Regions from separate parts of the Bacillus sp. PK6-16 genome, predicted to be linked through region 4. Evidence: riboswitches for the same ligand, from Rfam matches in the RefSeq annotation. Region 4 holds a riboswitch; each other region holds the start of a gene.
What was found. A riboswitch is a leader RNA that binds a small molecule or an ion and turns the genes downstream of it on or off. The one in region 4 is predicted to bind thiamine pyrophosphate.

Region 1 (5,867 bases), 380 kb from region 4:
GATTTAGAAGAGTTGAAAGAAAAGGATACCCTTGTTTTAGAGTATGATAATAAAACGTACACATATGAAATTCAAAAGACATGGATTACTCATGCGGATGATCGTACTGTTATTATAAAAAAAGAAGAACCGATATTAACGCTGACAACTTGTTACCCATTTAATTATATAGGGAATGCACCAGATAGATATATTATCGAGGCGAAGTTAACTGGCAGTCATTCAAAGTGAAATTATAGTTTCTGAAAGCGGGAGGGGGATATATAAATTATGTCAAAAAATATTTTAATTGTTGAAGATGAAGACATATTACGTGAAATATTAAAAGATTATTTTTTAAGTGAGCAATATGTAGTGTTTGAAGCGAGGGACGGGAAAGAGGCTTTAGTTGTATTTGAAGAAGAAGAGGTTGATTTAGTTATTTTAGATATTATGTTGCCAGAACTCGATGGATGGTCTGTTTGCAGAAGGATTAGGAAGACGTCCGAGGTGCCTATTATTATGCTGACGGCGCGCGTAGATGAAGACGATACGTTACTTGGTTTTGAACTTGGGGCAGATGATTATGTGACGAAGCCGTATAGTCCGCCAATTTTATTAGCAAGAGCGAAAAGGTTGTTAGAAAGTAGAAAAGTGACAAAGCAACTTTTAGAGAATGAAGATGATACATTATCAATCCACGGCATTCACGTTCATTTTCCGTCTCGCACTGTTACGGTAGATAGAACCGATATTAATTTAACACATACAGAATTTGAAATATTAGCGTATTTCATGAAAAATCAAGGAATCGTTTTAACGCGAGAGCAACTCATTTCAAGAATTTGGGGATATGAATTTGCTGGTGATGATCGAACGGTGAATAGTCATATTCGTAATTTAAGAAATAAATTAGGAGAGAAAGCAAAGTATATTACAACTGTAGTACGAACAGGTTATAAATTTGAGGGCAATGTATGAGGAAAGGAATTGTACTAAAATTATTTACTCTTACAACGACATTATGCATGTTGATTTTAGCGACGATATTTATTGGACAAACGATATTTTTTAAACAATATTATGCGAATCGAAAAGTGGAAGATATTAAAGTAAATTTAAATTCCTTTGAGAAGAATTATTTAAATTATGCAGGAAATGCAGAAGAAATTCAAAAACTAGAGCAAGACTTTTTAAGAGAAAATAATACGTGGATTACGACATTAGATAAGAACGGGAATTTAAAACATGCAGATGATTTTTATTTTGAAGTAACGATAGATCGTAGGCAACAAAAGAGCTTTGGACAACAAATATTTAAAATTCCCTTAGGTAATCTCGTCAATATAGAGGAAATTGATAATAAATTATCAGAGCAGTTTTTAGGGCAAGAAATTTATTTTTCTGGAATAAGAAAAGAAGATAGTTTTATTCCATTCTCTTTTTCTTTATCTAAGCAGAATTTAAGCGGATCTAATAAACCGTTAGAAAAAGCATTTAATGAGAAAATGAGTAAATTAAATGAGGAGAAAAAGAGAGCAGCTGAGGAACAACTTGTTAAGGAAAAGAGGCCAGCCGTTCAGGAGCAAGTTGCCCAAGAAGCAGATGTTTACATAGGAGGGCGTGTTACGAAAGTACAGTTTCCAGATGTAAAAGGTCCTGTGAATCCAATTTATAAAAATGGCATCTTCTTAGATAACATAAAAGAATTTCAAACTGATTTATTATTAAAAGAGAACAAACACATACAATATACAATACAAACAATGGACTACGAAAAGAATGATATAAAATATAAATTATTAATGAAACCAATAAAAGAAAAAGACGGATCGGTAACATATATTTATGCGATGGCTTCTTTACAGCCGGTAGATGAAGCTGTACAAATGGTGCAAGATTATTACATCTATATCATTGCATTTGTAGTCGTTCTTATTTTTTTAGCTTCGTTCTATTACTCAAAACAAATTGCAAAGCCATTATTGAAAATAAATGATACAACAAAGAAAATAGCGCATTTAGACTTCACAGAAAAAATACCGATTACTTCAAAAGATGAAATTGGGGATTTATCGAAAAATATTAATGTGCTATCAAATAAACTCCATTCGCATATTGGACAGTTAGAAGAAGATATTGAAAAGGAAAGAAAGTTAGAAAAGACGCGAAAAGAATTCATTTCTGGTGTTTCACATGAATTAAAAACACCGCTAAGTATTATGAAAAGCTGTATTTCTATTTTAAAAGACGGGGTAGCTGAACATAAAAAAGAGTATTATTTTCAGGCAATGGAGAGAGAAGTAGACAAAATGGATACGTTAATTTTGGATATGCTTGAGTTAGCTAAATTTGAATCTGGTACATATAAAATGAAAAAGGATTCGTTTTATATTGATACAGTAATTGAAGATATATGTGAACATCTATCTGTGGAAATAGAGAAAAAAGAACTTCATGTTCATAAAAATATATGTTCATTTGAAGTGATTGCAAATCAAGGCCGGATTGAACAAGTCATCGTGAACTTCATTACGAATGCTATACGATATACACCAAATAAAGAGGATATTATTATTTCTACAATAGATGAGAAGAATCGTATAAAAGTGTGCATTGAAAATAAAGGTACTCATATTGAAGAAGAGCAATTAGATAAAATTTGGGATCGTTTTTATCGCGTGGATACAGCTCGTCAGCGTTCACAAGGTGGGACGGGGCTTGGGCTTGCCATTTCAAAGAATATTTTAGAACTACATGATGCTGAATATGGGGCAGAAAATACAGAAAATGGTGTGTTATTTTACTTCTATTTACCGAAAAAAGCGTAAATAATATGATTTACGCTTTTTTAATTTATTTTCATATTATCTTTACCTAATCTTTATTTTTAATCAGTATAATTTGTTTAGAATATGAGGTTATGTAAGGAGTCGATGAACCGTGCATAGCAATTGGCTAAGTATAATGGTATTTATTTTCTTTTGCGCATTTATTGTATTTTTAATTGATATTACGATATGAAAAAAGAGCGCTCATTAAGCGCCCTTTTTTTGTGTATTCATTTGATAAGCACTGATGCTTTTGAATAAGCGTGGTGAAGTGATAAATAAAAATATAAGTAAAACAGTACATAGAATATAGGAACCAATCATTGTACTACCGTTAAATATTAAAGAATATAGGAAAGCCGATTGGCCTTTTGGTGCATATTGTCCCCAGAAAATGATACCAGCGATAAAGTGACAGAAGTAACGAGCTAGACTACCGATAAAAGTAGCGACGATAATGTATCCAATTACTTTCTTTCCTTGGTTTGGTTTTGATGAAGGTTTGTCTTTACGGCTACCTAAATTTGATTGCTCTTCGCTATTATCATTGGAAGTTAAAAGTGCTTTTTGAATTGGACGATAGAATAAACCAGCAAATCCAATGAATGCAAAAGCAACAAAGTATTCAATTAGTACTTGAATTGGTGTGACGATAATGGCATCGCCTACGACAATTTGTAATAATCCCCAAATTAGGCCCCCTAAGAAAGCCATTTTGAAGCCCCAGCGGTATGCGATAATAAAAATAGGAATCATAGCAAATGAAATGGAACCGCCTGTTGCTGATATTTTTATTGAAAGTGGTAAAATGTCGATGACCAAGGCGAAGGCTGCAAGAATAGCAGATTCGATCATCGCTTGTAAATTGGTGTTACGCATGTTGTCTCCCCCTAAATCCAAGTTATACAAAAAAGAATAGATATCATAGGAGGATACGAAATACGTAAATAAAAATGAGGTATGTATTTCGGACGTTTGCACAATCCCTGCGTTAGCATTAACTAACAGGTTCGAAGGGTCGGAACGAAGTGTTCCCTCTCAGCGGCATGGCTCCCCCAGTGATAACGAGATTCTTTATTTGCTATTGTTTATTGTAAGCGAAATGGATGAGAATGGCAAACGAATACAGTATGACAATAATTGAAATAGAATTGTAGCGAAATGTTAATAAATATGAAGCAAAAGGGTATAGTACAAGAGAAATTGAGTGTGGTATAATTTTTTTGAAAATAATTATCATTCTCTTCTGAGGGGGAAGGTTATGAGCTTAGTAGATATTAAAATTGGAGAGAAAGTGTTAGTAAAAAGTATTCAGTCTTTAGATCAGCTATTAAAGCGTAGACTAGCTGCTTTCGGTCTTGCTGAAGGAAGCGAACTTCGCCTGAAACAGAAAGCGATGTTCAAAGGTCCTTGTACATTGGAGTGTCGTGGACAGTTAATTAGTATTCGTCATTGTGACGCGAAAATGATAAAGGTGGAATTAGCGTGAATAAGGTAGCTTTGCTAGGGAATCCGAATACAGGGAAGACATCATTATTTAATGCACTTACTGGTTCTTATGAGTATGTAGGAAACTGGAGCGGTGTAACAGTAGAAAAGAAGGTTGGTAAATTAAAAGATAGACAAGGAACATTAATTGATTTACCAGGTGTTTATGATTTAAATCCAGTTTCACGTGATGAAGGTGTTGTAACAAACTTTCTATTAACAGAAGAATTTAATCATATGTTAAATATCGTAGATTCCTCGCAGTTTGAAAGAAATATGCATTTAACGTTGCAGTTACTTGAATTTGGTAAGCCAGTCTCAATTGGTTTAAACATGGTTGATGTGGCGAAGCAAAGAGGAATTGTCATTGATGTAAAACGATTATCAGAGCTATTAGGTGTAACAGTCGTTCCTGTTGTTGCAAGAAGTGGAAAAGGCTGTGAAGAACTGCTTACGACTCTTAAAGAAAATAACAAACAAGAGAAAAAGCCATTCCTTATTTCATATGGTGTACAAATGGATGAAGGAATTGGAGAAGTAATTGCTCTTTTAGAGACAGCGAATTACGAGCATCCGAGATGGTTAGCACTTCAATTTTTAAGCAATAACGAAGTAGTAGAAAAAGAAATGAAAGCATTACCAATTTATAAGGAACTCATAGCCATTCGATCTCGCTTAGAAGGAAAACTTGATTGTACGTTAGAAGAGCACATTTACAAAACTCGTGAAGCGTATATTGAAAAGTTAAAAACAAATGTTATGAAGCATGAGAAAGAAGGAAAAATTCCTTTTTCAGAAAAAATTGATAGATTAATTACACATAAAATTTTAGGACTTCCAATCTTTTTAGCAGTTATGTTTTTTATTTTTCAGGTTACGTTTACGTGGATTGGTACACCTTTATCGGATATGTTAGATGAGTTTTTTGGTGGCCAGCTTACGGATTGGGTGACGGCTGGACTTATAAGTATTGGAGCTTCTGATTTTATTCAAGCGCTCGTTACAGAAGGTATTATTGCCGGTGTTGGTGCTGTATTAGTATTCGTACCACAAATCTTTGCACTATTCTTTTTTATTTCATTATTAGAAGACTCAGGGTATATGGCGCGAATTGCAGTTGTTATGGATAGAATTATGGAGTTTTTCGGCTTAAACGGAAAAGCTTTTATTCCGATGATTATCGGTTTTGGATGTAACGTTCCAGGTATCATGGCTGCGAGAACGATTGAACAGGAAAAAGAACGTTTACTTACCATTTTAGTAACACCATTTATGTCTTGTTCAGCACGATTACCTGTATATGCATTATTTGCGGGCGTATTTTTCCCGCATAGTCAGGCGACTGTTGTATTTTCTTTATATGTTGCAGGGATTGTTCTTGCGTTATTAGTTACAAAAATTATGTCTCTTACGATTTTGAAAGCGGAAAAGTCTATTTTCGTAATTGAATTACCGCCTTACCGTGTGCCACAAGCAAAAACATTATGGCTAAGCACATGGGAGAAAGGGAAAGGATTTGTTCGTAAAGCTGGTACATTCATCTTTGGTGGTTCGGTTGTCATTTGGTTA
Region 2 (5,867 bases), 700 kb from region 4:
AGTTGCTCTTTTAGCAATGTTAGCTGACTATAAAATCACCTTATTAGATATTTTAAAAGTAAGTATACCTTCTACTTTCATCGCTTGTATGATAGCTGCATTCGTTGCTAGTAAGATGGGAAAAGAATTAAATGAAGACCCTGAATACTTAAAACGATTAAAAGAAGGAATGATTCCTAAGCTTGAAGAGAAAAAAGAATTTGTAGGTGTAAAGGGCGCAAAATTATCAGTTATCCTTTTCCTAGTAGGAACCTTCCTTGTTGTACTTCTTGGTTCATTTGAAGCACTTCGTCCAGGATGGATAGTTGATGGGAAGTTAGCTCGTCTTTCCATGCCGAACACAATTGAGATGGTTATGTTAACTATCGCGGCTCTTATTATTATTTTCTGTAAACCCAATGTAGAAAGCATTGTGTCTGGTAACGTCTTTAAAGCAGGGGCAACAGCAGTTGTTGCTATTTTTGGTATCGCTTGGATGGGAGATACTTTCTTTAATGGAAACTTAAATATGATTCAAGGATCCATTCAGCATTTAGTAACAAGTGCACCTTGGCTATTTGCCATCGCACTATTCATTCTATCTATTTTACTGTACAGCCAAGCAGCAACTGTTCGTGCCTTAATGCCACTTGGACTATCTCTTGGCATTCCACCAGCGCTACTGATTGCGATGTTCCCTGCAGTAAATGGATATTTCTTCATTCCAAACTATGGAACAATCGTTGCTGCCATTAACTTTGATCGTACTGGTACAACAAGTATCGGTAAATACGTATTAAATCATAGTTTTATGATTCCTGGCCTAATTGCAACATTTACTTCTATCGGAATTGGAATGCTCTTAATTTCAATTATGTTTTAAAGAAAAAGCACAAACCTTTATTTAAAAAGGTTTGTGCTTTTTTAATCAAATGTTTGTTTAAATTTTTGGGCAGTCTATTTCTCCATGTAGCACTTAAAATACTACACGTCCTTCCCTACAAACTTCTCTTTACTTCTTCAGCTAATTTTCTCGTACTTTCATACGCAGATTCAGCTAAACTAATTGCTGAAATAACTGAAACACCGTCCGCACCCGCTTCTATAACTGCCGCTGTATTTTCAATTGTAATCCCACCAATACCAACGATTGGCACTGTAATTCCTTGTTCTCTAAAATAGGCTAATCCTTTCGTTCCTTGAACCGCTTTCGTATCTTTTTTCGTACTCGTTGGGAAAATAGGTCCAACGCCTAAATAATCTGCTCCATTTTCGATTGCAAAGCGTGCTTCTTCAATTGTATGAGCAGATACGCCGATAATTTTATCTCCCATTTTTTCACGAACAGATGTAATTTCTTCATCATCTTGTCCTACATGAACACCATCTGCATCTAATTCAATGGCTAATTCTACATCATCATTTACAATGAAAGGAACACTATATTCCTTACAAAGCGTCTGCAATTCTTTTGCAAAGCGCACTCTATCTTCTCCGATTAAAGAACCTTCCCCCTTCTCGCGAAACTGAAAAATTGTCACTCCACCATCTAACGCTTCTTTCAATACAGCTAAAGGATCCCTCGTGCAGTTATTACTTCCCATAATAAAATACACTTGCAATAGCTTAGACATTTTATCTATTTCAATGCGTGCCATTTCTTTCACTCCCTCTTACTCTAACTCCTCAATCTTTCCATACTTCTCAATATCACCAGAAGTAGTATTCGCTAACTGATTTAAAAATTCAATTTGGAAACTACCAGGTCCCTTTTCCACGGTCTTAGCAGCTGCCAGTTCCGAAGCTACACCATAAAACGTTAATGCTGCTACTGCTGCTTTTACATAATCTTTTTCCACTGCTACAAATGCTCCTATTACAGAAGTTAGTAAACAACCTGTTCCCGTAACTTTCGTTAAAATAGGGTGACCATTTCGAATAACAATAGTTCTCTCTCCATCTGTAACAACATCTTCTTTTCCAGTAATGACCGCAACTGTATTTAGTTCATCTGCTGCCTGCCTTGCAATACTTACAACATTTCCATTTCCAGTACCAGCGTCTACCCCTTTAATTTCCCATTTCTCATTAATAACATTTGCTATTTCAGCTGCATTTCCGCGGATAATTGCTAACTCAATTTCAGCCGGAATATGTCTCGCAACTTCTGTTCGATACGAAGTTGCTCCTGCACCAACTGGATCAAATAGTACTGGCACATTGTTCGCATTTGCTGATTTACCCGCGAGTAACATCGCTTCTACTTCTTCAGGACGAAGTGTCCCCATATTTAATACTAACGCTCCAGCAATGCTAGCCATTTCTGCTACTTCTTCTTTCGCATACGCCATTACAGGCGATGCCCCAAGTGCCAACAAACCGTTAGCAGTAAAATTTGTTACAACAACATTTGTAATATTATGAACAAGCGGATTAGATTCTCTCACCAAATCCACTACTTTACTAATTTCTTTCATATTCATCCTTTTCATCTCCTAACTATAATGATGGGAGATACACAAAAAGACACTTTGCGCGTACGCAAAGTGCCTGAATATGTGCTTTTACACTCTCCCTACGCTGGCATTATCCAACAGGTTCAAATGGTCAATGACGGACTAGTAGCCATACTCTCAGTTTGTATCCACAAACTCCCATGTGTTTCTTATTCATCTACTTCAAAGTCTACTCTTATTCTAGTAAAATAACAAGTTCTTTACTTTTCTATTTGATATAGAGGCAACTGATAAAGTGAAACTTTAATCAGTTGGGATTTTGTTAACTCCATTAAAAACAGCTGAAATATGGAGCGAAACTGAATCTCAAGAAGATGTATGCTATATTTAACTTATGGAAATTTGAAAGGATGTTTTTAATATGTCAAAAAGCGTTGTAATCGCTGAAAAACCTTCCGTTGCACGAGATATTGCTCGTGTACTGAAGTGTGATAAAAAAGGAAACGGCTATCTTGAGGGTAGTAAATATATTGTAACTTGGGCTTTAGGCCATCTCGTTACATTAGCAGACCCAGAAAGCTATGATGTGAAATATAAAAAGTGGAATTTAGAAGATTTACCGATGCTACCGGAGCGTTTGAAATTAACGGTTATTAAACAAACTGGGAAACAATTCAATGCTGTGAAAAGCCAGCTACTTAGAAAGGATGTAAATGAAATTATTGTAGCGACAGATGCTGGACGTGAAGGAGAATTGGTCGCTCGCTGGATTATTGATAAGGTTCGCATTAATAAACCGATCAAACGTCTATGGATTTCATCTGTAACCGATAAAGCAATTAAAGATGGTTTTGCAAATTTAAAACCAGGTAAAGCCTATGACAATTTATACGCTTCAGCAGTTGCACGTTCAGAAGCTGACTGGTATATCGGTCTTAATGCAACTCGTGCTTTAACGACTCGCTTTAATGCCCAGTTAAATTGCGGCCGTGTACAAACCCCTACTGTTGCTATGATTGCTAGTCGTGAGGATGAAATAAAGAACTTCAAAGCACAAACTTACTACGGCATCGAAGCTCAAACAATGGAGAAGCTCAAACTTACTTGGCAAGATGCAAATGGCAATAGCCGTAGTTTTAATAAAGAAAAAATCGATGGTATTGTAAAACGTTTAGATAAACAAAATGCTACTGTTGTGGAAATTGATAAGAAACAGAAGAAGTCATTCTCTCCTGGTCTTTACGATTTAACTGAATTGCAACGTGATGCGAATAAAAAGTTCGGTTACTCTGCTAAAGAAACATTAAATATTATGCAAAAATTGTATGAACAGCATAAAGTACTAACGTACCCTCGTACAGATTCACGCTACATTTCATCTGATATCGTTGGAACACTTCCAGAACGTCTAAAAGCATGTGGTGTTGGAGAATACCGTCCCTTCGCACATAAAGTATTACAAAAGCCTATCAAACCTAACAAATCATTTGTTGATGATAGTAAAGTAAGCGATCATCATGCGATTATTCCAACAGAAGGATACGTTAACTTCTCAGCATTCACAGATAAAGAACGCAAAATTTATGATTTAGTTGTAAAACGTTTCTTAGCTGTGTTATTCCCGGCATTCGAATATGAGCAACTAACGTTACGCACAAAGGTTGGCAATGAAACGTTCATTGCGCGCGGAAAAACAATCCTACATGCCGGTTGGAAAGAAGTATATGAAAATCGCTTTGAAGATGATGATGTAACTGATGACGTAAAAGAGCAACTTCTACCTCACATTGAGAAAGGCGATACATTAGCTGTAAAGTTAATTATGCAAACATCAGGTCAAACAAAAGCACCTGCACGATTTAACGAAGCGACTTTACTTTCAGCAATGGAGAATCCTACAAAATATATGGATACGCAAAATAAACAACTTGCTGATACGTTAAAATCGACTGGTGGATTAGGTACTGTAGCGACACGTGCAGACATTATCGACAAGCTATTCAATTCATTCTTAATTGAAAAACGCGGTAAAGATATTCACATTACTTCAAAAGGTCGCCAGTTACTTGATTTAGTACCAGAAGAATTAAAATCTCCTACACTAACTGGTGAATGGGAACAAAAACTTGAGGCTATCGCAAAAGGTAAATTGAAAAAAGAAGTATTCATTTCTGAAATGAAGAACTATACGAAAGAAATCGTTTCTGAAATTAAATCAAGCGATAAAAAATATAAACATGACAACATTTCAACGAAGTCTTGTCCAGATTGCGGTAAACCAATGCTAGAAGTAAACGGCAAAAAGGGAAAAATGCTCGTATGCCAAGATCGTGAATGTGGTCATCGTAAAAATGTATCTCGTACAACAAACGCTCGCTGTCCGCAATGTAAGAAGAAACTAGAATTACGTGGTGAGGGTGCAGGACAAATCTTTGCATGTAAATGTGGCTATCGCGAGAAATTATCAACATTCCAAGAAAGACGTAAAAAAGAATCTGGAAACAAAGCCGATAAACGCGATGTTCAAAAATATATGAAACAACAGAACAAAGAAGAAGAACCATTAAACAACCCGTTCGCAGAAGCATTAAAAAAATTAAAATTTGATTAAACAAAAAGGTTCCTACCTCTATCGGTAGGAACCTTTTATTTTAGTGAATGATTTTACTTCCTTTTGCATTCTCAACAAATTTTTCACTTGATTTGTTAATTGGTGTTTTCAGTAATAACGCAGCAACAATCATAACTACTACGAAAGCACTTAACACAAGTAAATCTCGCGTTACGATATCCCAAAGCATTCCGCCAACTGTTTCACGAATTGCGCTAATTGCGTATGTGAATGGTAAGAACGGATAAATCGCTTGGAAGAACGCTGGTGTCATTTGGATTGGGAATGTTCCGCCCGATCCTGCTACTTGTAGTACAAGTAAAATGATCGCCATCGATTTCCCAACGTTTCCGAAAATAGAAACGAGTGAGTATACGATACAAACGAAGACTCCACCAATAAATAAACTAAATAACACAAACCAGAACTTATCGACTACGTACGTACCGAGTAAGAATATATCTCCCATCGATACGATAAACGCTTGTGAAAGACCTATCGTTAAGAATGTTAATAAACGTCCGAAGTAAATTTCATGGCTCTTATAATTCGCGCCCTCTTCGTGTACTTCTACCGTTAATAATGAAACCATTAATAATGCGCCTACCCATAATGCAAGCACTGTATAGAATGGTGACATCGCTGAACCGTAGTTCGGCATCGCAAATAATTTATTTTCTTTTAAATTTACTGGATTCGCAAAGTAATCACTTTGCTTTTCAACATCATTTTTCAATAAACGTATGATGTCTTTTAAATCCTCTTCAGATTCAAAATCACGAATTTTATCTGCTAATTCTTTAATCTTTTTCTCAGTCTCC
Region 3 (5,867 bases), 710 kb from region 4:
AGCAATTACCAGATTATATGGTGCCATCTAAACTAATTTATATTAATGAATTACCACTTACACCTAATAAAAAGATTGATGTTAAGAAGTTAGCTCAGTTAGAAGAAAAGTATGAACCGGTTCGGCTACAAGAATATGTTGCACCTTCTAATAAAGCAGAAAAACAAATAGCGAACGCCTGGGCGGAAGTATTAGGAATTTCAAAAGTTGGAGTGCATGATGATTTCTTTACAATTGGTGGACATTCATTAAAAGTATTACGAGTCTTAACATTGTTAAAAGAAGATTTCTCACATTTAACAATTCAAGATTTCTTTAAAGAAAGAACGATATATGGATTAGCTCGAATTGAGCGAGAAGTAAAAGTAGAGAAAGAAGAAGTATTTCGTGAATATAAAGTGATTCACGAACCAGATACTATCACGTATGCAAACGTTTTGGAAGAAAACCAGATTTCAAATGTCTTTTTAACAGGAGCTACTGGTTATTTAGGATCACACATATTATATGAATTGTTGAGAGATACATCTGCTACTATTTATTGTTTAGTAAGACCAACTAAAGATGTGCAGCAAAGAATTATAGATACATTAACAGGCTACTTTAATGATGTATGTGAAGAATGGTTACAGCGTATACAGGCCGTAGCCGGTGATCTGGGAGAAGAGTATCTTGGGATGAGCGAAGAAGAATTTATGTTCATCAGTTCTAAGATGGATACGATAATTCATTGCGGTGCAGATGTAAGACATTTTGGGGATGTAAAACAATTTGAAAATATAAATGTCCAAGGAACTAGCCGTATGCTAGCATTAGCGGAGAAAGGTGCTACATTCCATTTTATTTCTACAATTGGTATCCCGTTAGAATTAGCGGTAGATCAATGGGATACATACATGAAAACTGGTGATTTTAATTACAGTGTAGACTTAGAGAATGTATATTCAAATAGTAAACTACAAGCGGAAAACATTGTTCGTGAAGCAATGAAAAATGGTTTGCGCGGAAATATTTATCGTGCAGGTAATTTAGCATGTCATTCAGAAACAGGTTCGTTCCAACAAAATATTGAAGGAAACGCATTTTATCGTCTTATTAAAACAATGCTATTAATTGGGAAAGCACCAAATGTGAAGTGGAAAGTTGATTTCACACCAATTGATTTTGCTAGTAAATCAATTGTATCGTATTTGCAAGATTCGCAAATTATAGGAGAGACGTTACATATTTGTCATCCACATCAAATTGAGTTTGAACAATTTATACAGCTAATTGGAGAGTGTGGATACAATCTTGAAATGGTTCCACTTTCAGAATATGTAAATACCGGACTTGCATTAGCGAAGGGAAATGAAGTAATAGCAGAGTTAATTGCTTCTCAAGTTGCAGGAGATGGAGCGCAGCAATCTGAAATTGTAATGGGTACGCGTAGAACGAATAAATGGATTAAGAAAAAAGAATTGATAGTACCAGCAATTAATAAAGAATTTATTCAGCAGTTATTAGCTCATGGTGAAAAAGTTGGTTATTTTCCAAAAATAATGAAATGATTATGCATGCTTTTGTTTGTTCAATAAAATAAATCATGCTACAATGAAAACGAATTAAGGACCGGGGAGCCAATTGGCTGAGAGGATGTAAGTAAACATCGACCCTCAACCTGATCTGGATAATGCCAGCGTAGGGAGTTACTTAAAGTGATGTAGCATATGTTATTCTGTAATAACTTGCATACAAGGCTTTCCTACGCAGTAGGAAAGCCTTTTCTTATTTTTGAAATTTAATTTTATAAGGGGGATTTTATTATGTCACAACAAGTTACAATGTCATTTTCAGTAGTACCACAAGCGAAAACGAAAGATGTATATTCTGTTGTCGATAAAGCAATTGAAGTTGTGCAACAATCGGGAGTTCGTTATGAAGTAGGGGCAATGGAAACAACTTTGGAAGGAGAATTAGATGTACTTCTTGATGTCGTTAAACGTGCGCAACAAGCTTGCGTCGATGCTGGAGCAGAAGAAGTGATTACTTCTATTAAAATCCATTATCGTCCAAGCACTGGTGTAACGATAGATGAAAAGGTTTGGAAGTACCGTGATGAATATGCAAAACCAGAAGCAATCTAAACTTATTACAACTATTTGGCTTATCCTTCTCATTGCGATATGGGAAGGATCTGTTTCATTATTTAAAATCGAACCGTGGATTTTACCAAAGCCTTCTGCCATTGTTCAAGAATTAATTGGGATGAAAGATTTACTATTACCAAATACGATGCAAACACTGCAGGAAGTTATAATTGGACTATTTTTTGCAATTTTATTGGGGACGAGCATCGCAATTATTATGGACGTTATACCGTTATTTCGTATTCTAATAAATCCATTGCTTGTTATTTCGCAAACAATTCCAATTGTTGTACTTGCACCGCTATTTATTATTTGGTTTGGATATGGGATGTTGCCGAAAGTAATGGTCGTAATACTCGTTTGTTTCTTCCCAATTGCGCTTAGTATTTTAGAAGGTTTTCAAACAGTAGATAAAAACATGCTGAAACTGTTACAAACAATGAAGGCGACAAAATGGCAAGTTTACCAGAAAGTAAAATTTCCAGCAGTGCTTCCATACTTTTTCTCAGGTTTAAAAATTGCAGTTACATATAGCGTAATGGGGGCAATTATCGGAGAATGGCTCGGTGCAAGTGAAGGATTAGGCGTTATGCTTACGAGGGCTACAAAATCCTTTTTGACTGCCCGAGTATTTGGGGTTGCAGCAATCATCGTTATGGTGACATTATGCCTGTATTTTATCGTAGAGTTTATGGCAAGAATAACAGCACCATGGATATATAGAAAGGACGGCAGAAAATGAAAAAAGGTTTGAAAGTTATGTTAGCTGCCTTAGTAGCGGTAGGTGTGGCTGGATGTAATCCGGCGAAGAAAGAAGAAAGTGCAAGTAAAGATCAAAAAGTAAAAGTAGTATTAGATTGGTTTCCAAATACGAATCATACTGGCTTGTATGTAGCGCAAACGAAAGATTATTACAAAAAGCAAGGATTAGATGTAGAAATTATTCAACCAGGTGACAATGTAACAGCAGAGCAAATGATAGCATCAGGAAAAGCAGACTTCGCAATAAGCGCACAAGAAAATGTAACGTTAGCTCGTGTGGAAGGAATTCCTGTTGTATCTGTAGGAGCGATTATTCAGCATAACACTTCGGCGTTTGCATCGCTTAAGAAAGATAATATGACGTCACCGAAAGATTTTGAAGGTAAACGTTACGGCGGCTGGGGAGGACCAGCAGAAGAAGCGACATTAAAGACGATTATGGATAAACATCAAGCTGATTTTAATAAAGTTGAAAAAATCATCTTAGGACAAACAGATTTCTTTAAATCAATCGGTCGTGATGCAGATTTCGAATGGATTTATTACGGTTGGGATGGGATTGAAGCGAAGCGCCAAGGAAAAGAGTTAAATACGATTATGGTGAAGGACTTAGATCCAGCGCTTGATTTCTATAGTCCTGTTATTATTACGAGTGAAAAACATACGAAGCAAGATAAAGACTTTGTGAAAAAGTTTATGAGTGCAACGACAGAAGGTTATAATTTTGCAATTAAGGAACCGAAAGAGGCTGCTGATATTTTAATTAAAGCTGTTCCAGATGTAAATAAAGATTTAGTTCAAGAAAGCCAAAAATGGTTAAGTACGAAGTATCAAGATGATGCTAAAGCATGGGGAGTACAGAAGGAAGAAATTTGGACGAATTACATGAATTTCTTATATGACAACAAAGTTATTAAAAAGAAAATCGATGTAAAAGATGCTTTTACAAATGAATTCCTTCCAAGTGAAAAATGAGCGGATTACAAATAAAAAATATAGTGAAATCTTTCGACGGAAAGAATGTATTAGAGAATATTAGTGCCTCTATACAAGAGGGAGAGTTTGTTTCCTTTGTAGGACCGAGTGGTTGCGGGAAAAGCACATTATTAAACATGATTGCAAATGTTGAAAAACCAACAAGCGGGAACGTAACGTATAACGATAAGCAAGTACAAGAGCAAGATGTTGTTAGTTATATGCCACAACAAGATTTATTACTACCGTGGCGATCAGCTTTGCAAAATATCGTTCTTCCGTTAGAAATTGAAGGAAAGCCGAAAAAACAAAGGCTGACAGAAGGAATGGAAGCATTAAAGCAGTTCGAACTAGATGAATATGCAGACCATTATCCAGATGAATTATCTGGTGGTATGCGTCAAAGAATTAGTTTTCTGCGCACATATTTATGTGAAAAGCCAATTATGCTGCTTGATGAGCCTTTTGGTAAATTAGATGCATTTACAAAAATGGAAGTACATAGCTGGCTTTTAAACTCTTGGCATCAAGAAAAGCAAACAATCGTTATGGTGACACATGACTTAGATGAGGCAATCTTGCTTTCAGATCGCGTATTTATTTTATCTCAAAGACCAGCGTCAATAGTTGGCGAGGTACAAGTGAAATTACCTAGGCCGAGAACGATGGATATGTTAACATCACTCGAATTAAAAAAGGATAAAGAAGAGATTTTAAGTGTGTTAGCTCCTTATATGAAAAAATAGAAAAAGCTGATGTTTTAATTTTAGACGAACCGACTAATCATTTGGATGTAGAAACTAAGATGGCTTTACAGGAAGCGTTACAACAATACAAAGGAACGGTTTTAATTGTCTCACATGAACCTTCTTTCTATGAATCGTGGATAACAAAAGTATGGAATATAGAAGATTGGAATACTGAACAATATGAATAAAGAAAAGGCATTAGCTTTTAGGAGCTAATGCCTTTTCTTTGTGATTAACATGATTTTCGAGAACTCTTACATGAGAATTGTATGAAGAAGCACTCTTATGGTGCGCTTATAAGCGTGCTTTTTCTTTTGTTATATTTATAATACGAAAGCCTTTCCCTAACAGGTGACTATCTTTCTTTATATATATAGATAGTTCAAAATGGAATGAAAATAATTCCTTTATGTAAAGGATAATATGGATATTATAGGAAGACAATAGAAATTAAAGGAAATTCATGTAAAATTCAAATGAACTTCATATAAACTTCATATAAACTTCATATTAGAAATTAAATATAATTATAATAGGTTATTATGATATTTTTGATTTTTCGTAAAATTAAAAGTTTGAATTTAGGAGGTATTGCTCAAACCTAAATTCAAACTTTAGTGAATTAATTAATGGATATTACGTCTAGTTTTCGCTAATGACGGCATTTAAAAGTTCGGCAGGATTACCTGTTCCTGCACCACCAATTGTAATAGATCCACCAGGAGGAATTTCACCATTCCATCCTGCGTTTGTAATTACATAATGATTATTTGTTTTACTACTAATTTTAGAATCCCAAACTTGTGTTAAATTACCGCTATAATCAAATTCTAATTTCCAATTTTTAATAGGAGTCGTTCCATTATTTTTGATTATAATCGAGAAGTTATAACCGCTGCCCCAATTCGAAGTGACTGAAAATGTAGCAGTACCATTTCCATCAGGAGGTGTCGTATTAGCTTCATCCGTTTTGACAGTAAGAGCGGTAGGTTGTGATTTATTTCCAGCAGCATCTTTGGCAATTATTGAAAATGTGTATTCCGTATTAGGTTTTAAGTTTTTAATTGTAATGCTATTTGTTGTTGTACTCCATTTCTCTTCTCCAGCAGTAATTTCATATTCCGTAACTCCTACGTTATCAGTAGATGCAGTCCAGTTTAATTGAACTGAGTTTGAATTTTTATTCGTAACTACAACGTTTTTAACATTCGTTGGTGGCTCAGTATCTTTTTGACTAATGGGTCCACCAAGT
Region 4 (5,867 bases):
CTCTTTATATGCATACTGCTATGATGTTTGTACCTGCAACATTAGGCTTATTATTTATGTCATGGCTCATGTATACAGTTTTGAAGAAAAAACTTCCGAAAAAATTACCTGTTTCTTCATATGATATTGAAGAAATTTTCTTCACGAAAAACTTCCATCCACTAAAAGGAAATAATTCTGTTGATACGAAACAAAAACGGACAAGATTCATGTTAAAAGTATTAGGTTTCGTCTTCCTGATGCGCTGTCTTCTATTCGTTGCATCCTTCTTATCCATCCCAATTGAAATCGTTGCAGTACTTGGTTCACTCGTTCTTCTCATTTGGAGATGGTACTACTTACGAACAAACCCTGTCGACATTTTGAAAAAGACACCGTGGCACATTTTAATTTTCGCCTTCTCTATGTACGTCATTATTTACGGACTCCACAACGCAGGATTAACAGCTGCACTTGTACAATGGCTCGAGCCAATTGTGAATCAGCATCTACTCTATGCTAGCTTTGCAATGGGCGGACTTGTATCCATCCTCTCTAACGTCTTCAATAACCATCCTGCCCTTATGATTGGTACAATCACATTAACAGAAATGGGACTAGATCCAGTCACATTAAAAACAATCTATCTTGCAAACATCATTGGTAGTGACATCGGTTCACTATTACTACCAATTGGTACACTAGCTTCACTCATTTGGATGTATATTCTGAAACAAAACAAAATTAAAGTAAAATGGAAAGACTATTTAAGTGTATCCCTTATCGTTATCCCGCTCACAACAGTCGTCACACTATTCCTCTTATTCTACTGGGTACATCTCTTCTTTGCCTTATAAACAACAGAAGCCCCATTTGCTACCGTCTTAGCAAATGGGGCTTCTTCTATAATAAAGTTAGGTACTACAGTGTGATCAATCAAGTAAAGAGGTGTAACGTGTTATTGATATAAATGACTACCAGCTTCTTTAAATTCTTCTGCTTTCTCTTTCATTCCTTTTTCAATTGCTTCTGTCGTTTCTAAATCATTTTCTTTTGCATATTCACGAATATCATGTGAAATTCTCATACTACAAAACTTCGGTCCACACATTGAACAGAAGTGAGCTGTCTTTGCCCCTTCTGCAGGCAACGTTTCATCGTGATATTCCATCGCACGTTCAGGATCTAAAGATAAATTAAATTGATCGCGCCAACGGAATTCGAAACGTGCTTTTGAAAGTGCATCATCACGCTGATGAGCCGTTTTATGTCCTTTCGCAAGATCAGCCGCATGCGCTGCAATTTTATACGTAATAACACCCGTGCGTACATCATCTTTGTTTGGCAAACCTAAATGTTCTTTCGGCGTTACATAACAAAGCATCGCCGTTCCAAACCAACCGATCATCGCAGCTCCAATTGCCGATGTAATATGGTCATAACCTGGTGCAATATCTGTCGTTAGTGGCCCAAGTGTATAAAAAGGCGCGCCCTGACAAATATCAAGCTCTTTCTCCATATTCTCTTTAATTAAATGCATCGGTACATGCCCAGGCCCTTCAATCATAACTTGCACATCATGTTTCCAAGCAATCTTCGTTAATTCACCAAGTGTTTCAAGCTCAGAAAACTGTGCTTCGTCATTTGCATCTGCAATCGATCCTGGACGTAATCCATCTCCAAGAGAGAACGAAACATCGTACTGCTTCATAATTTCACAAATCTCTTCAAAATGAGTATATAGGAAGTTTTCTTTATGATGGAATAAACACCACTGCGCCATAATCGAACCACCACGCGAAACGATACCTGTCGTACGCTTTGCAGTAATTGGAATGTAACGAAGCAATACACCAGCGTGAATCGTAAAGTAATCAACGCCTTGCTCCGCTTGCTCAATTAACGTATCACGGTACACTTCCCATGTTAAATCTTCTGCAATTCCATTTACCTTTTCAAGCGCTTGATAAATCGGCACAGTTCCAACTGGTACAGGCGCATTACGAATAATCCACTCACGCGTCGTATGAATGTTTTTACCTGTAGATAAATCCATAATTGTATCTGCACCCCAGCGCGTTGCCCACGTCATCTTCTCTACTTCTTCTGCAATAGAAGAAGATACAGCAGAGTTTCCGATATTTGCATTTACCTTCACGTGGAAATTACGCCCGATAATCATCGGTTCTGCTTCTGGATGATTAATATTCGCTGGTAAAATAGCGCGGCCTTCTGCGATTTCCTTACGAACAAACTCCGGCTCTACTCCTTCACGAATTGCAACGTATTCCATCTCAGACGTAATAATGCCATTACGCGCATAATGCATTTGCGTAACATTTGCACCTTGCTTCGCTCTAAGCGGCTGGCGATCCATTTGCGGGAAAACAGGTGTATGTTTCGAAGCCACTTTCACACCATCATCCTCTGGTTTCACCTCGCGCCCTTCATATGTCTCTACATCCCCGCGCTCCATGATCCAAGAATGACGCGGCGTTGGAATTCCCTTTTCTAACTCCACTTTATACTCAGGATCCGTATAAGGGCCGCTCGTATCATACACACGAATTGGCGGATTTGGAACGCCATTTGTTTCGCTTTGTTCAATCTCACGCATCGGTACTTTCATGCCTTCTCGTGGTCCATCCACATATACTTTCTTACTCCCTGGTAAACTCGATTTCAATTCAATTTGCTCAGCTGAAACAGACTGTTTCATAACCTTTGTTGCCTCCCCTGTTCGTGACAAGGACGAGATATGGCCAGCGCATGCCAAAATAAAAAGAGCCAGGTCCATAAAAAAATAAGGACCTGGCTCATAAAAGACATCATTATGTAAAGCCGTTAACTTCCCTACGCTGGTACGAGCCAGATCAGGTCCAAAGGGTTAAGAAGATCACGCGCTTCTCTCTCAGCCTACGCATACGTTAGGCACCCCTAGTTTATCACTGATTTAATTTTCAATACTTTCCCATCATACACGATAATCTGAAAAATGCAAAGGTTATTTCTTTTTCTCTTTATGGAATCATCCACGTTAAATAATATGCTTGAACATACGTTATAATACCAACAATAATTACGAAGAACACCCTATTGTAAAAATAGTTTATGATTTAACATGGGAGTTTAAAAACATCTTCACCACAAAAAGTGTTGAGAATCTCAATCATTGTATTAAGAAAATTAAGAATACTAATATGCAAGAGTTTAAGAGCTTTACGAATGGATTAGCCCGGGATATTGAAGCTGTCAGAAATACGGTAACTTATGAGAATAATAATGGTCTTACCGAAGGGAGCATAAACAAGTTAAAGCTTATTAAAAGAATCATGTATGGTCGATGCAAATTCTCCACATTGCGGACAAAGATTCTACTTTTGGAGAGAATGAGACTTTTCAACTAACTCCGGGAAGAACCATTTTTTACTTGCCAAATACATTCATCAGTCCCGTTTGCCAAAGAGCCTTTGTCTCTGCTGTATTTCGCTACAACTGCTACTGTTACCTGCCATACAACCTGCAATAGAGATAGGTAACAATTTACTATACAAGGAACAAAATTGACCCGCTCCTCCATTTAGTGATTTAACTATCTTTATTATTCAGAGCTAAAACTCAAAGAAAAATCTCTTACATTTATTGTAACTTAATTTCCTTAATATATTAATTATTTTTGTTGTCTTGTTAGTTAAAGGGTTACTTAGTACAAAAAATAACCGTAGATAGTAGCACGAACACTGTTCTTGTTATAATTATTTTTTTTCAGAACGTCTATAATCCTCTTTTAAAAAATATATGTAAATATAATAAAAAACGAATGATTAATAGAAATATTCTACACCACTCATTTTTTATCGGACTTCTTTTTACTGTACTTTTATTTTCTTTATGAGTTATTAGAAAAATAATTGTCTATATAAGTCTTTATTTTTTCAAAATTCTTTTCCATAAATAAGATTGCTGGTACTTCAATTATTGGAAGATTATTTTCATTATCAAAAGCTGGACACGGTTTTGGAACTACCAAATAGTCAACTGAGTTTTTATCCCTAATATAATTAATTGAAACATCATAATACTTAGAAAAATATCCCTTCAAATCATCCTGATTCCTTAAAAATGGTAGAGAAAATATTGAACCATAATTTATACCAGCGTCGACAATTAATACAAAGCATATTTTTTTCATGATACACCCTCCTCGTATAATAAGTTTTAAGTTAATAACTGTTCCTTGAAAATTAAATAGTTTTTATCTTCAAGAGCTACATCAAAAAAATGATGTATGGGTAAAATTCAGTCTTGGATACTGGGGGATTTCCCTAGATAATGGAAGTATGGAAATGGATCCATCGGGAATATGCTTACTCTTCCTGTAGTTCGACCACGTTAAAAGACTGTGACCCAGACCAAAATGCACTGCATACGCACAAGCTGTATCGGTTTCCTTCACTTACCTCTCATAATGGTGGGAGGGGCAGCTTAGATGAAGGCAATCATTGAATACTCATACGCGAGGTTGTGGCTATGTTTTTGACTCTAGGGAGATCCCACAGTATCCAAGCTCATTCCAAATACTATTCAAAGAAAGGAGGTCCTTTCTTTGAGATTATTCGTAGCTATTGATGTAAGCTCTGAAAAATTTGATGTATGTTTTCTTGACAGTCATGACACTGTTTTGAAAGAAATTTGTCTTTCAAACGATGTGAATGGTGCCAACGCCATTAAGGAGGATGTTCTCCATTTTCATCAGTTGTACAACTATAAAAAAATTGTCATTGGTATGGAATCTACTTCCGTCTATAGTTTCCGTCCTTCCATGTTCCTAACGGAAGATAAGGATTTGAGGGCTTTAGACGTGGAAGTGGTCGTACAAAATCCAAAAGCCATCCATCGGTATAAAAAACTCTTTGAAGAAGATAAGACCGATAAAATAGATGCTTTCCGTATTGCCGATTTTTTACGAATCGGACGGTATAATAAGTTTCTTATCAAGGAGGAAAAATACGTTGCCCTTCAACGTTTAACACGATCTAGATATCAACTCGTTCACCAGCAAACAGAATGTAAGCAACACTTTCTGAAGAACCTTTACTACAAATGTAATACGTTATCGAAAGAGTTAAATACCTCTGTTTTTGGTGCGACGATGATGGAAATACTCTCAGATTCCCTTTCGTTGGATGAAATCGCAGAAATGGATCTAGAAGCACTCGCTACTCTTCTTCAGAAAAAGGGGAAAGGACGCTTTAGCGACCCGGAAGATTTAGCGAAAACCATCAAGAAAGCCATACGTGACTCCTACCGACTAGGTAAGGTCGTTCAAGACTCTGTGGACGTTGTATTAGCCACTTATGCACGATTGATTCAAACATTGAAAAAACAAATCAAAGAGATAGAAAAAAGCATTACTGCTTTATTCTAAGCCATTCCAGAAGCGAGATATTTAACAAGTGTTCCAGGCATTGGAGTCGTATACGCCGCGGGAATCATTGCGGAAGTTGGACAAATTGAACGCTTTGAGAACGAAGCACAATTGGCCAAATACACCGGTCTTTACTAGAAAAAATCGCAATCTGGAAACTTTGAATCGGAACGAACACCCATGACACGAACGGGAAACCAGTATCTTCGTTATTACATGGTTGAAGCTGCCAACTCTGTACCATTTCGTGAAGCTACTTACCGTGCTTATTATTTAAAGAAATATGATGAAGTTCCGAAATACAAACATAAAAGAGCCCTTGTCTAAAGCCGTAACTAGATTCGCTAAATTGTTTTTCAAATATTGAACCAAACACTTGACTGATTGCTTGTTGAACAACCCTATCCACTACTGTCGGTATTCCCAATTTGCGCATCTTCCATAAAAAGAGCCAGGTCCA

Region 1: it holds a riboswitch for thiamine pyrophosphate, as region 4 does, so the genes downstream of both, M1D66_RS03385 (energy-coupled thiamine transporter ThiT) here and thiC (phosphomethylpyrimidine synthase ThiC) in region 4, are expected to answer to the same signal.
Region 2: it holds a riboswitch for thiamine pyrophosphate, as region 4 does, so the genes downstream of both, thiM (hydroxyethylthiazole kinase) here and thiC (phosphomethylpyrimidine synthase ThiC) in region 4, are expected to answer to the same signal.
Region 3: it holds a riboswitch for thiamine pyrophosphate, as region 4 does, so the genes downstream of both, M1D66_RS25090 (MTH1187 family thiamine-binding protein) here and thiC (phosphomethylpyrimidine synthase ThiC) in region 4, are expected to answer to the same signal.

What each region holds. Positions count from the first base shown of each region.
Region 1 covers NZ_CP096511.1:670,022-675,888, forward strand. Annotated here, with positions in the region: gene M1D66_RS03370 (class D sortase) at 1-231, shown strand, start outside; gene M1D66_RS03375 (response regulator transcription factor) at 271-960, shown strand; gene M1D66_RS03380 (sensor histidine kinase) at 957-2,810, shown strand; gene M1D66_RS03385 (energy-coupled thiamine transporter ThiT) at 3,018-3,689, opposite strand; TPP riboswitch at 3,776-3,877, opposite strand; gene M1D66_RS03390 (FeoA family protein) at 4,072-4,299, shown strand; gene feoB (ferrous iron transport protein B) at 4,296-5,867, shown strand, end outside.
Region 2 covers NZ_CP096511.1:4,888,375-4,894,241, forward strand. Annotated here, with positions in the region: gene M1D66_RS25105 (anaerobic C4-dicarboxylate transporter family protein) at 1-862, shown strand, start outside; gene thiE (thiamine phosphate synthase) at 978-1,637, opposite strand; gene thiM (hydroxyethylthiazole kinase) at 1,653-2,462, opposite strand; TPP riboswitch at 2,535-2,647, opposite strand; gene topB (DNA topoisomerase III) at 2,857-5,046, shown strand; gene M1D66_RS25125 (YhgE/Pip domain-containing protein) at 5,087-5,867, opposite strand, start outside.
Region 3 covers NZ_CP096511.1:4,877,648-4,883,514, reverse strand. Annotated here, with positions in the region: gene M1D66_RS25095 (non-ribosomal peptide synthetase family protein) at 1-1,550, shown strand, start outside; TPP riboswitch at 1,603-1,704, shown strand; gene M1D66_RS25090 (MTH1187 family thiamine-binding protein) at 1,806-2,126, shown strand; gene M1D66_RS25085 (ABC transporter permease) at 2,098-2,871, shown strand; gene M1D66_RS25080 (ABC transporter substrate-binding protein) at 2,868-3,866, shown strand; gene M1D66_RS25075 (ABC transporter ATP-binding protein) at 3,863-4,612, shown strand; partial or broken gene M1D66_RS25070 (P-loop NTPase family protein) at 4,609-4,803, shown strand; gene M1D66_RS25065 (glycosyl hydrolase family 18 protein) at 5,258-5,867, opposite strand, start outside.
Region 4 covers NZ_CP096511.1:289,741-295,607, reverse strand. Annotated here, with positions in the region: gene M1D66_RS01395 (arsenic transporter) at 1-836, shown strand, start outside; gene thiC (phosphomethylpyrimidine synthase ThiC) at 938-2,698, opposite strand; TPP riboswitch at 2,813-2,928, opposite strand; partial or broken gene M1D66_RS01385 (L-lactate permease) at 3,000-3,071, opposite strand; gene M1D66_RS01380 (transposase) at 3,075-3,386, shown strand; gene M1D66_RS01375 (hypothetical protein) at 3,869-4,171, opposite strand; gene M1D66_RS01370 (IS110 family transposase) at 4,586-5,407, shown strand; partial or broken gene M1D66_RS01365 (transposase) at 5,411-5,734, shown strand.